4 regions of the Cloacibacterium normanense genome follow, and region 1 is predicted to be linked to each of the others. Evidence: riboswitches for the same ligand, from Rfam matches in the RefSeq annotation. Region 1 holds a riboswitch; each other region holds the start of a gene.

Region 1 (3,158 bases):
TGTGGTTTTATTTCCCATTATAGAACTATTTCCAATACAAAGTTCGACTTTTTCTGATTTGTACTGTGTTATCCAATTACGAATTACTTTGTCTGTCTTTATGTTATAGGCTATCTTGGCTTCTTGTATCGTTAATAGACCTTGTTCTATCGCTGTAACTATTGTACGTTTTTCTAGTCCTGTGTACGTTCGACGTTTCAAATTTTCTAGGTAGTTAGGCGAACCAAAATCTCGCATCCAACTATCTAAGGTGGATTGGCCTAAATTATAGAGCCGAATCGCCTCCTTTCTCGGTAATCCTGATTCTACCTCTTGAACAATTTGTTTTTTTAATCGTTTGTCGTAATGACTCTGTTTACTCTCGCGAGCTAAAAATCTCTCTTCTTTTGATTGCATATACTCTATTTTTGTGTATAGCTATTTCAGGACAAGACAATAGGTGATGTAGTGATGAAGTGATGAGGTTATGAGGTAAAGCGATTGTTTTATAAAAATTTTTTATAACACAAAGTTCACGGAGATTTTGTGAAATGATAGCGTTATTGAGCTCCCAAAGGAACATCAGAGATGTTCTAGAAAGCACACGGATTTTTAATGCAAAAAATGTTTAGAAAATAAAGTTGGTGGCTGAGCACAGACTGAAAGTCTGAGAACGAAGTTCACGAAGCCACTGTGTGTGGATTTTTTGTGTTTGTTTTTATATCACAAAGTCCACGGAGATTTTGTAAAATGATGGCGTTTTTGAGTTCCCAAAGGAACATCATAGATGTTCTAGAAAGCACACGGATTTTTAATGCAAAAAATGTTTAGAAAATAAAGTTGGTGGCTGAGCACAGACTGAAGGTCTGCGAACGAAGTTCACGAAGCCACAGATTCAAAGATAAACTTTGCCTGAGCCTGTCGAGGGCAACGTGCAATAAAAAATGTTGTGCCAGAATATAGTCGAAGGCATAAAGTAGATGAATTCTATTTTCTAATTTTTGAGATATTTTTAGAGAAAGAGGAGAGGTAAAGTAAATGTTGGGGTATTGAAAAAGGAAATGGAAGAAGTATTTTTATTCTTTAATTTTTAGAAATCAAGGAGTTAAAAGGCTGTGTTGATGGTCTATGAGGGCGATTGATAGATTGTATTTGGTTCGTTGGGAGATAATGATTACTTTTGCCGCCTATTATCAGGAACCTCTACGGGAGGTAGCAACCTGCAACAACAAGCAAGGTGCTAAAGCGATAAGCCAAACTTTTTGGAAAAAATGTTGTCTATCTTTTGTAAAGTTCCTGTGTTAAATTTTTAAATTTTATGAACCATACAAAAGCAAATTTTCTCAGTTTACTTCCTTTTTTAATTTTCGTAGGTACATTTTTAGGTGCCGGAATCGTTTTGCAAGATTTTTATGCCTTGCCATCGCCTATTGCCGTGAGTATCGGTATTATTGCCGCCTTTGCCATGTCTAGGTTGCCTCATCAAGAAAAAATCAAAACTTTCTTACACGGTTGTGGAGAATCCAGTGTACTCACCATGTGTATTATTTATCTTTTGGCAGGGGCTTTTTCTACCGTAGCACAAGTTTCGGGGAGTGTAGATGCGGTGGTGAATATCGGTTTAACCTATATCTCTGCAGATTATTATGCTCTAGGGATTTTCCTTTTGGCCTCATTTCTTTCCTTGTCTTCTGGAACCTCGGTTGGCGCTATTGTCGCATTAGGGCCTATCGCGATACAGTTGGCTCAAAAAAGTGGAGCAGACCTTAACCTGATTGGGGCAAGTCTTTTGGGTGGTGCCATGTTTGGCGACAATCTTTCGGTGATTTCTGATACTACCATTGCAGCAGCTCAAACGTTGGGCAGCAGCATGAAAGATAAGTTCAGAACCAATTTTTATTTGGCTGCCCCTGCAGTAGTATTGACGGTGGTGATCTTACTTTTTATAGGTTTCAGCAATCCTGTGGCGCCTATTACTTACACTCCAACTCCAATTTCTTGGGAACTTATTTTCCCCTATTTGGTGGTTTTGGTTTTAGCCTTTTTAGGGTTAGATGTATTTCTTGTTTTGGTGATTGGGATATTTTTAGCGGGAGCCATTGGTTTGTGGCAAGGCAACCTTACGTGGTTGAGTTTTGCCAAAGCCAGTTATGAAGGCTTCACGTCTATGACCGAAATTTTCCTATTGTCTTTGCTTACAGGTGGTTTGGCTGCCTTAGTAGAAAAAGCAGGGGGGATTCAATATTTATTGAATAAAATAGAAGCTAAGATTAGCTCAGCCAAATCTGCACAATTGGGAGCAGGTTTGATTACAGGTTTGGTAAATCTCTGTATTGCCAATAATACGGTGTCGATTTTAATCTCTGGGAAAGTGTTGAGACCTATTTCTGAACGTTTTGAAGTTCCTGCCCGAAAGATGGCTTCTGTGATTGATATTTTTGCGTGTATCGTTCAAGGGTTACTTCCTTATGGCGCTCAGGTTTTATTGATTATCGGATACAGTAAAAATAAAATCAATTATGTGGATATGCTCTCGCATTCTTATTATTTAGGGCTTTTATTGGTGATGGTATTGGGTTCTATGTTTTTGGGAAAGTCAAGGAATAAGGTGCCTTCGATAGGCTCAGGTATTTGTTGAGAAAAATTCTTTTCCCCGACCCTGCCTTCGACTACGCTCAGGCACCGTGGGTGGAATTTTTCTATTTGGTTTTGGAGTTTCTATAACACAAAGTTCACGGAGATTTTGTGAAATAATGCCGTTTTTGAGCTCCCAAAGGAACATCAGAGATGTTCTAGAGAGTGCACGGATTTTAATGCAATAGAAATAATGTGCCTTCGACTACGCTCAGGCACCGTGTAATGGAATAATTGGTGGCTGAGCTTGTCGAAGCCACAGCATCAACAAATAAACTCTGCTTTTCAGATTTAATGTTCTTTTGTCTTGAAACAAAAGAACCAAAAGTTCAAGTCTGGAAATCCTCAGCTAAAAATAAATAACCTTTTCTAAAAACTCTGAAACTCACTCGGCAGAATGCCGAGCTTAAACAGCAGACTTTTTTAACGAAAAGGTTATTCATTTTTTTTACGCTTGCGGTTTCCTAGGACATCAATTAAAATAGGTAATTTTTCAACGTCTATGTTCCTAGGTTAAAAGTTTTAATATCACAAAGTTCGCAGAG
Region 2 (3,158 bases), 250 kb from region 1:
TTTCAAAACGATGAAAACTTCGGTAAATTTCGACTGCTACAAACTCGTTATTGTAATCTACAATATGTACAACACCTATAATGCTTCCCTTATCTACCAAAAACTTTATTTCATTTTCGTCAATTTTTTCGAATTTTTTAACTGTATTCAAATCAAAAAGATGTTCATCGGGAGCTAAACAATAATCTTGTGATAGAGAAATTGGTGTAAAACCTGAATGATTTAACTTATAAACTGATTTTCTATCTGCAGCCGGTAAATAAGAAATTCTGTTTCTATAACAAAATTGTTTTAGAAATTCCTCTTTGACAGAATCATAATATATGAGATTTGTAACTGCAATATCTTTTATTTTGGCATTTTTTAGTCTTTCATTCATAGTTATCATTTAATCCTTAAATTTACATATTTCATTTTTAATGATAGGATTTTATAAATTAGTCAATAATTTTTTTTTTGAATTGATATGGCCACCAACAAAAATGCAGTTTTACGTTACAATATACTTGATCATTGTTTCTCTAATTTTTATAAAAAATACTTTATTGAAGACTTGATCAGTGTTTGTGGAGAAAAACTTACGGAACATTTTGGCTATGAAATGTCTGTCTCTAGGCGAACTATTCTAGAAGACATTAAATTCATGAAAAGTGCAGCAGGATATGATGCGCCAATTATTTCCATAGCCGATGGAAAAAAAGTGTATTACCGATATGAGGAAGAAGATTTTTCCATCCTTAAAAAACCTTTAACTGAAAGGGAAAAGCTTGCCCTATCAGAAGTTCTTAACAGTATAAGCAGAATTAAAAATCTACCAGGACTTGTTGGAATGGAAACCGTTCAAACAAAAATATATTCTGTATTAGACATTACAAAAGATGAGAGAAAAATCATCAGTTTTCAGGAAAATGAATTTTTAGTAGGCGTAGAAAATTTAAGTCCCCTCTATCAACACATCAGTCATAAAAATACTTTAAAAATAGAGTATCGCAGTTTCAGAAGTGATCAGAATATTTTTATAGATTTTTCTCCTCAATTTTTAAAGCAATATAATAACCGATGGTTTTTGTTTGGAGAAAATCACGAAAAAGAAGCTGTACAGAATCTTGCCTTAGATCGCATAAAAAGTATTGCTATTAACAATGAGTCTTATAGAGAAGCCATCATAGACTATGATGAATACTTCGATGACATAATAGGAGTAACTGATATTGCTACGCATACCCCCATACAAGTGAAAATAGAAATAAGCGAAGAATCTTTACCCTATATCAAAACTAAACCACTTCATGGATCACAAAAAATAAAAGGAAACCTCTTAACCTTATACGTAAAACACAATTACGAACTTGAATCTCTTTTACTATCTTTTGGTGATAAAATAAAGATTCTGGAACCTGAGTATCTGGTAGAAACTTTAAAAGAACGTATCCAAAAACAATTTGCATTGTATTTCTAATAATTCTTGTTATGCAGATAGACTGCATACATAAGCTATTTCTTTGCATTGTAAATCATCAGGAGCTTCCAGAAAATACCGGAACACCAACCGAGAGACCAAAATCCACGGTGGTAAAGTATGAGGGCATCCGCCAAAATATAAGGTTATACCCACAACTTTTTCCTGCTGATAAAAATAAAATTTAATTCAAAAATTATTTTTATGAGCAAAAGACAAAGCACTACGCTTAAATTCAGAACAAATCCTGCCGTTTTTAACACCCAAAAAAACAGCTTCAACTTTCGTAAGCCGAAATTTATTTTTACAATTTGTGATATCACAAATATGTATTTTAAATACACTGGTTTGACCGAAAAAATAACAACAATTTTAAAGGTAAGAATAAGTGAAGCCATACATTCTTGTAATGAGTTAAAATTGTTTGAATCTTTTTTAGAACATCAGGTTTCTAAATGCTTACAAATCAGCAGCACCTATCATTAAACGAAATTATTAGTTTATATCTCAATACAGAGCAAGGAAATTCAACATATTATTTTACTGAACAACAAGATAATAATATACAAGTCGCATAAAAACTTAATTCATTCACGATGCAAATTATACATCAACAATCACTAGAACATTTGATTACCTTGGAATACCAAAGTGCAATTGCATTTTTTTACATTGATATCAGATATCAAATTAAGAATAACACTTTAATCATTACTGAAGATCTATTTTCAGAGAAAGACTATTATCATTATTTAGAAACAGGAGCCATCAATAGTATAGCTCAAATGAATGATGCCTACTTATATGACCAGAATAAATCTCATACCGAAAACTTAAGTCATGCAATAGAGAAAATCGTTAACAATCGTAGGCTTATCTACGGCATTCCACTGGTTTCAAAATTTGGTAAAAATTTAACTGAAAATGAATGGGAACTTATCGTGAAGAAATTTTCCGTAAAAACTACCACTACGTTCAATTCTAGTTTTTTAGACTTTTTACGAGAAAAAGGACTTCATCCCAAACCTTTTGATGAGGAAAAAGGGCAATGGGTAGCTAACTGTCCTAGCGGTGCAAAGCATCCTATCATGATTAGTGCCTATTTTGATGAATTTGGTTGTGGGTGGTGCAAGAAAAAAGGTGGAAAACAAGAACTTAAGGATTGGATACAAGAAATAAATTTGGAAAAGTAACAATTGCACAAGAAGGAGTATTATTTACATCGAAGACTATGAGCTAAATAATAAGAAAAAGATTTGAAGGAAAAGGATAATTGTTCTATCAAACAAGATACATCTGATAGGAAATAAAATGTAAATCGTCAGCAAAAAGTGGACATTAGATATTAAAAAGTTAAGGAGTGTTTTCAAAAAAAAGAATTACATTTAATTATGGAAACACCTAAGAAAAAAAGTACTGAAAAATTCGTAAAAGACATTCGTAAAAATACACGAAGGATTTTTACAGCCGAGCAAAAAATTCTCATTGTAATGGAAGGACTTCGTGCAGAGACCTCTGTTGTAGAATTATGTAGAAAACACAACATTGCTCAATCGCAATTCTACGCATGGAACAAAGAGTTTATGGAAGCTGGAAAGAAACGTCTCAACGGAGATGTTGTCCGTGAAGCCACCAGTGATGAAGTTTCTAACTTGAGGAAAGAGAATACCCGATTGAAGGAGATGGTAGCAGATTTGGT
Region 3 (3,158 bases), 1.0 Mb from region 1:
CTTCTTCGCCAATTTCTTTGGCAATTGCTCTGTGTTCTTCAGAAGCAATGTTTCCAAAAGGTTTGTTTTTATTCATGGTAGTCAAGAAAGCTAATCTTAGGATTCTTCTTACTTTATCATCCAATTCTTTAGTTCCTACTTCACCAGATTTGATGAGTTTTAAATAAGGATGTGCTAAATAGTAATTGTCATAAGCATTGCTAGTTCCTTCAGAAAGTCCATTTGTCCAGCTTCCGAATTCCATGTCAAGACCATTCATAATGGCTTGTTTAGTATCATTTACAGCACCCCAATCAGAAATCACTACTCCTTTAAAACCCCATTCTTTTTTCAGAATATCGTTTAATAAATATTGATTTTGACTTGCGTACTGATTTTTGTACATATCATAAGCTCCCATGATAGACCAAGTGTCTCCTTCTTGTACTGCTGCTTTGAAGGCAGGTAAATAAATTTCATATAGAGCTCTATCATCTACAATTACATTGCTGGTATGTCTAAATTGTTCCTGATTATTAAGTGCATAATGTTTTACACAAGCAGCTACACCATTAGATTGAACCCCTTTAATGTATGGAACCACCATTTTAGAAGATAAAAACGGGTCTTCTCCCATATATTCGAAGTTTCTACCGTTTAATGGAGTTCTGTAAATATTAACACCAGGTCCTAGTAAAATATCTTTTTTTCTATAACGAGCTTCTTCTCCAAGAGCTTTTCCGTAGTTCCAAGACATTTTTTTATTCCAAGTTGCAGAGAGTGCAGTAAGCGCAGGATAAGCAATGATGGAGTCATTGGTCCAACCAGCTTGATCCCATTCATCCCATTTTACTTCAGGACGAATTCCGTGTGGTCCATCAGTTGTCCAAAATTCTGGAATTCCTAATCTTGGAACACCTGGTGAACTGAATTTTGACTGAGCATGAAGCATCGCTACTTTTTCTTCTAAAGTCATTTTAGAAAGAGCGTCTTCTACTCTGAGTTCTATAGGTTGAGAATCATCTAAATAAATTTGTGTCTTTTTTTCTTGTGCTTTTGCTTGAAAAATCATTAACGAGACTAAGCAAACAAGTGCAATTTTCTTGAACATAAGAATTAATTTTTGGTTCAGTAAATCTACAACTTTTTATTATTATCTCAAAATGAGATAATAAATTTTTCAAAAAACTTATCTTGATATTAAATATTTTAAAATAAAAATCAATAAATTAATTGTTAATCAGGTAGTTATAATTTGTTTAAAATAAAAAGAATATTTTTTTCTTCTAAAAATTTGGTTTTCTGTAAAACTTGTTTTTATATTTGCAACACGAAAAAAGTTCTTTTATACACGCAACTTATTAAGAAAGGTGGAGGGAATTGACCCTGCGAAACCTTGGCAACCTGCTAACAGAAATGAGAGTAAGGTGCCAAATTCAACCCCGAAGTTCGGGAAAGATAAGTCTGAAATCAGTTTAAAATAGTCATACACTATATCAAAAACTCTTTCGACTTGTCGGAAGAGTTTTTTTATGCTCTTTCGTCAAGAATTTTCTGCAAATAAGTTGCTCTAATATTTAACAATTAAAAATTATTAAAAAAATGAGCAATTTAAAATTTGAAACGCTTCAACTTCACGCTGGTCAAGAAATCGACCCAACTACCAATTCTAGAGCGGTGCCGCTTTACCAAACTTCGTCTTATACCTTTAACAGTGCAGAACATGCTGCCAATCTTTTTGGTTTAAAAGAATTTGGGAATATCTACACCAGACTCATGAATCCTACCACTGATGTTTTCGAAAAACGTGTGGCTGCACTTCACGGTGGAGTAGCTGCTTTGGCTACCGCTTCTGGTCACGCTGCGCAATTTTTGGCGATTACCAATATTTTACAAGCAGGAGACAATTTCGTGAGTTCGCCTTATTTGTACGGAGGAAGTTATAATCAGTTTAAAGTTTCTTTCAAAAAATTAGGCATCGAAGCACAATTTGCTAAAGACGATGCTCCAGAAAGTTTTGAAGAATTGATTAACGAAAACACCAAGGCGATTTATTTAGAAACGATAGGAAACCCTACATTGAATGTGGCAGATTTTGATGCAATCTCAGCTGTAGCTAAAAAACATAATATTCCATTAATCGTAGACAATACTTTTGGAGCAGGTGGTTATTTGTTTAGACCGATTGAACATGGCGCAAATGTAGTGGTAGAATCTGCGACCAAATGGATTGGCGGTCACGGAACTTCTATCGGAGGAATCATCATAGATGGCGGAAATTTCGATTGGGGAAATGGTAAGTTTCCACAGTTTTCTGAACCTTCAGATGGTTATCATGGGTTGGTTTTCTCAGATGTTTTTGGAGTTAATGGACCTTTTGGAAATATTGCCTTTATCATCAAAGCTAGAGTAGAAGGTCTTAGAGATTTTGGACCTACAATTTCTCCATTCAATTCATTTTTATTGCTTCAAGGTTTAGAAACATTATCGCTGAGAGTAGACAGAACCGTAGAAAATGCTCAGAAATTAGCAGAATTTTTAGAAAATCACCCTAAAGTAGAAAAAGTATTATATCCAGGTTTGCCAAGTTTCCCAGATTATGAAAATGCCAAAAAATACCTGAAAAAAGGTTTCGGAGGCGTACTTAATTTTGAAATCAAAGGCGGAAAAGAAGCAGCGGTAAAATTCATTGATCATTTACAATTGGTTTCGCATTTAGCAAATGTAGGAGATTCTAAAACGCTTATCATCAATCCAGCTTCTACCACACACGAACAACTTTCAGACGAAGAAAGATTAAAAGCAGGAATTACTCCGGGACAAATTAGATTAAGCGTAGGAATAGAACATATAGAGGATATTGTCGCAGATTTAGAGCAATCATTTCAACAATTATAAAAAGTAAAAAAAGAAGAAAAATGTCAGAATTAAATTTTAAAATAAGCGCAGAAAGTAAATCTGCAACCAAAGTGATTGCTAAAGCAAGACAGTTTGAAATCATCATAGACGAACCTCAAGATTTAGGAGGAAAAGACGAAGCGCCCAATCCTGTAGAAACATTATTGGCAAGTTATGCAGGTTGTTTCAATGTAGTGCTTCATCTTTTAGCAAAAGAAAGAAATATAGAAATCAATCATTTGAAAATTGATATTAACGGAAACATCAATCCTCAAAAATTA
Region 4 (3,158 bases), 1.1 Mb from region 1:
CTTCTGTCGAGCATTACATCTTCTACCAGCTCCAACAAATCTTTAGGAATTTCGTCGTAAATTTCTAACATTGCAGGGTTTACAATTCCCATATTCATTCCCGCTTTGATGGCGTGATAGAGAAAAACCGAGTGCATCGCTTCTCTTACCGTATCATTTCCCCTAAACGAAAACGAAACGTTAGAAACACCACCAGAAACCGAAACGTAAGGTAAGTTTTCACGAACCCATTTTGTAGCATTAATGAAATCTAAAGCATTTCTGCGATGTTCTTCCATTCCAGTTGCAACTGGGAAAATATTTAAGTCGAAAATGATGTCTTCTGCAGGAAAACGGACTGTGTCCGTCAACAGTTTATAACTTCTTTTACAAATTTCTATTCTGCGTTCGTAATTATCGGCTTGTCCATTTTCATCAAAAGCCATTACAACTACCGCAGCACCATATCTTTTGATGGCTTTGGCTTGACGAATAAACTCTTCTTCGCCACCTTTTAAACTTATGGAATTCACTACGCATTTCCCTTGAACCACTTGCAAACCAGCTTCTAAAATTTCCCATTTAGATGAATCTATCATCATTGGAATTCTGGCAATATCAGGTTCTGAGGCGATTAAATTTAAGAATTTAACCATGCAATATTTTCCGTCTAAAAGTCCATCATCAAAACAAATGTCTAAAATCTGTGCGCCACCTTCCACTTGATGACGAGCAATATCTAAAGCTTCAGAAAATTTTTCTTCTTTAATCAATCTGAGAAATTTCTTAGAACCTGCTACATTGGTTCTTTCTCCAATATTGATAAAATTGGATTCTGGAGTTATAATTAAAGGTTCTAGACCCGAAAGTTTTAAATATTTCATATTATAAATGAGATAATTAGTTAATTTGAAAATAAGATAATGCTTGTGAAAAGCATCACATTAACTCATCATCAAATCATCACATCAACTTTTCTTGGTTGATAATTTTTCACGATTTTTGCGATTGCAGCAATGTGGTCAGGAGTTGTTCCGCAACAACCACCAACGATATTTACCAATCCTTTTTCTGCATATTCACGGATTTGTTCTGCCATAAATTCTGGAGATTCATCGTATTGCCCAAAAGCATTCGGTAAACCAGCATTTGGATAAGCAGAAATGTAAAATTCAGAATTATTAGAAATGGTTTCTAAATAAGGCGTCAGTTGTTTCGCTCCTAGAGCACAGTTAAACCCAACACTCAATAAATTAAGATGAGAAATAGAAACCAAAAATGCTTCAGCAGTTTGTCCGCTAAGCGTTCTTCCAGACGCGTCTGTAATAGTGCCTGAAACCATAATTGGAATCTGAATTTTTCTTTCTTCCTGAATTTGGTCAATGGCAAAAAGTGCAGCTTTTGCATTCAAAGTATCAAAAATGGTTTCTACCAAAAGAATATCAGAACCGCCATCTAAAAGTGCTTCTGCTTGTTGTTTGTAAGCAATTCTTAACTCATCAAAAGTAATGGCTCTATAACCAGGGTCATTTACATCCGGGGAAAGAGATGCAGTTTTATTAGTTGGGCCAATAGAACCTGCTACAAATCTTGGTTTTTCTGGAGTTAAGGCCGTGAATTCATCACAAACTTTTCTCGCAATTTTTGCAGATTCATAATTCAGTTCATACACCAAATCTTCCATGTGATAATCTGCCATTGCAATGGTAGTCGCAGAAAAAGTATTGGTTTCGATGATGTCTGCACCAGCTTCTAAATATTTTTTATGTATTTCTTCTATAGCATTAGGCTGAGTAAGAGAAAGTAAATCATTATTTCCCTTCAATGGAGATTCCCAGTTTTTAAATCTTTCGCCACGATAATCTTCTTCAGTAAACTGATATCGCTGAAGCATAGTTCCCATAGCTCCGTCTAGAACAAGGATTCTTTGCTGTAAATTTTGATAAAGTATGTCGCTATTTTGCATTTCAATGTGATTAAAAAATGAAATGCTATAAGAAAAGTTGAGGGAATCAACTGTTTTTATGTGTTATCTATCCCAAAAATGAGTAGAATGTAGCACCTTTTCTCGTTTCAGAAACGCGAGAGGTTGCCAAGGTTTCACAGAGTCTAATCTCTCCACCTTTCTTGATAACATTTCGATTATATGAAAGAACAAATCTTTTGCAAAGCTATATCATTTTTTTCACAATAAGAAATTGTCATTGAAAAAATTAATATAAATGAAATTTCATAGTTTTTATTTTTTTCTACCTTCGCATCATGTTATATTAAAAAATAATGGTTATGAATGCTGAAAAACAACGATTACAAGATATAAATTACAGAACTTGGGGACCTTATGTAAGCAATAGACAGTGGGGAAACGTAAGAGAAGATTATTCCTTTGATGGAAATACTTGGGGAGCAACTGGTCATGATGATGCAGAAAGCAGAACTTACCGATGGGCAGAAGAAGGAATCGCGGGAATTTCTGATGACAAGCAACGTTTGTGCTTCGCTTTTTCTTTTTGGAACAAGAAAGATAAAATGGTCAAAGAACGTTTCTTTGGATTGAGCAACCATCAAGGAAATCATGGCGAAGACATTAAAGAAATTTTCTATTATTTAGACAATACGCCTACTCATTCTTACATGAAAATGGTGTACAAATATCCGCAAAATGCTTTTCCTTACGAAGATTTAATCAAGACAAATGCAGAACGAAGCAATAAGGAAACAGAATATGAAATTATAGATACGGGAATTTTTGACCAAAATGAATATTTCGATATTTTTATAGAATATGCCAAAATTCACCATGATGATATTTTAATCAGAGTTACCGTCACCAACCGAAATTCAGAAAAAGCGCCTTTGGTGATTTTGCCCACACTTTGGTACAGAAATAATTGGAGTTGGGGTTATAATTCTTATAAACCTAATTTTACAACGCGCCATCGTGGTCAAATAGAAATAGAACATGAGAGTTTGGGAATGAAAAAGCTTTATTCTCGTGATAAATCCGTGAAAATTCTTTTCTGCGAAAATGAAACCAATACCGAAAAATTATTCGGAAAAAAATCTGAAAATAAATACTTTAAAGATGGAATTAACCATCATATCGTTCATCATAAAAACACGGTGAATCCTAAAAAATTTGGAACTAAAGCTGCTTTTGTAATAGATACAGAATTAGA

Evidence for each region. A riboswitch is a leader RNA that binds a small molecule or an ion and turns the genes downstream of it on or off. The one in region 1 is predicted to bind S-adenosylmethionine.
Region 2: it holds a riboswitch for S-adenosylmethionine, as region 1 does, so the genes downstream of both, EB819_RS05880 (hypothetical protein) here and EB819_RS04725 (Na+/H+ antiporter NhaC family protein) in region 1, are expected to answer to the same signal.
Region 3: it holds a riboswitch for S-adenosylmethionine, as region 1 does, so the genes downstream of both, EB819_RS12695 (O-acetylhomoserine aminocarboxypropyltransferase/cysteine synthase family protein) here and EB819_RS04725 (Na+/H+ antiporter NhaC family protein) in region 1, are expected to answer to the same signal.
Region 4: it holds a riboswitch for S-adenosylmethionine, as region 1 does, so the genes downstream of both, EB819_RS09580 (homocysteine S-methyltransferase family protein) here and EB819_RS04725 (Na+/H+ antiporter NhaC family protein) in region 1, are expected to answer to the same signal.

What each region holds. Positions count from the first base shown of each region.
Region 1 is NZ_CP034157.1:1,030,117-1,033,274, forward strand. Features, by position in the region: gene EB819_RS04720 (helix-turn-helix domain-containing protein) at 1-396, opposite strand, end outside; SAM-I-IV-variant riboswitch at 1,165-1,261, shown strand; gene EB819_RS04725 (Na+/H+ antiporter NhaC family protein) at 1,298-2,617, shown strand.
Region 2 is NZ_CP034157.1:1,276,555-1,279,712, forward strand. Features, by position in the region: gene EB819_RS05870 (hypothetical protein) at 1-379, opposite strand, end outside; gene EB819_RS05875 (helix-turn-helix transcriptional regulator) at 467-1,459, shown strand; SAM-I-IV-variant riboswitch at 1,510-1,610, shown strand; gene EB819_RS05880 (hypothetical protein) at 1,664-1,945, shown strand; gene EB819_RS05885 (hypothetical protein) at 2,056-2,652, shown strand; partial or broken gene EB819_RS05890 (IS3 family transposase) at 2,851-3,158, shown strand, end outside.
Region 3 is NZ_CP034157.1:2,751,554-2,754,711, forward strand. Features, by position in the region: gene EB819_RS12690 (glycoside hydrolase family 3 C-terminal domain-containing protein) at 1-1,090, opposite strand, end outside; SAM riboswitch class I at 1,335-1,444, shown strand; gene EB819_RS12695 (O-acetylhomoserine aminocarboxypropyltransferase/cysteine synthase family protein) at 1,582-2,877, shown strand; gene EB819_RS12700 (OsmC family protein) at 2,898-3,158, shown strand, end outside.
Region 4 is NZ_CP034157.1:2,096,060-2,099,217, reverse strand. Features, by position in the region: gene metH (methionine synthase) at 1-863, opposite strand, end outside; gene EB819_RS09580 (homocysteine S-methyltransferase family protein) at 935-1,945, opposite strand; SAM riboswitch class I at 2,006-2,116, opposite strand; gene EB819_RS09575 (MGH1-like glycoside hydrolase domain-containing protein) at 2,266-3,158, shown strand, end outside.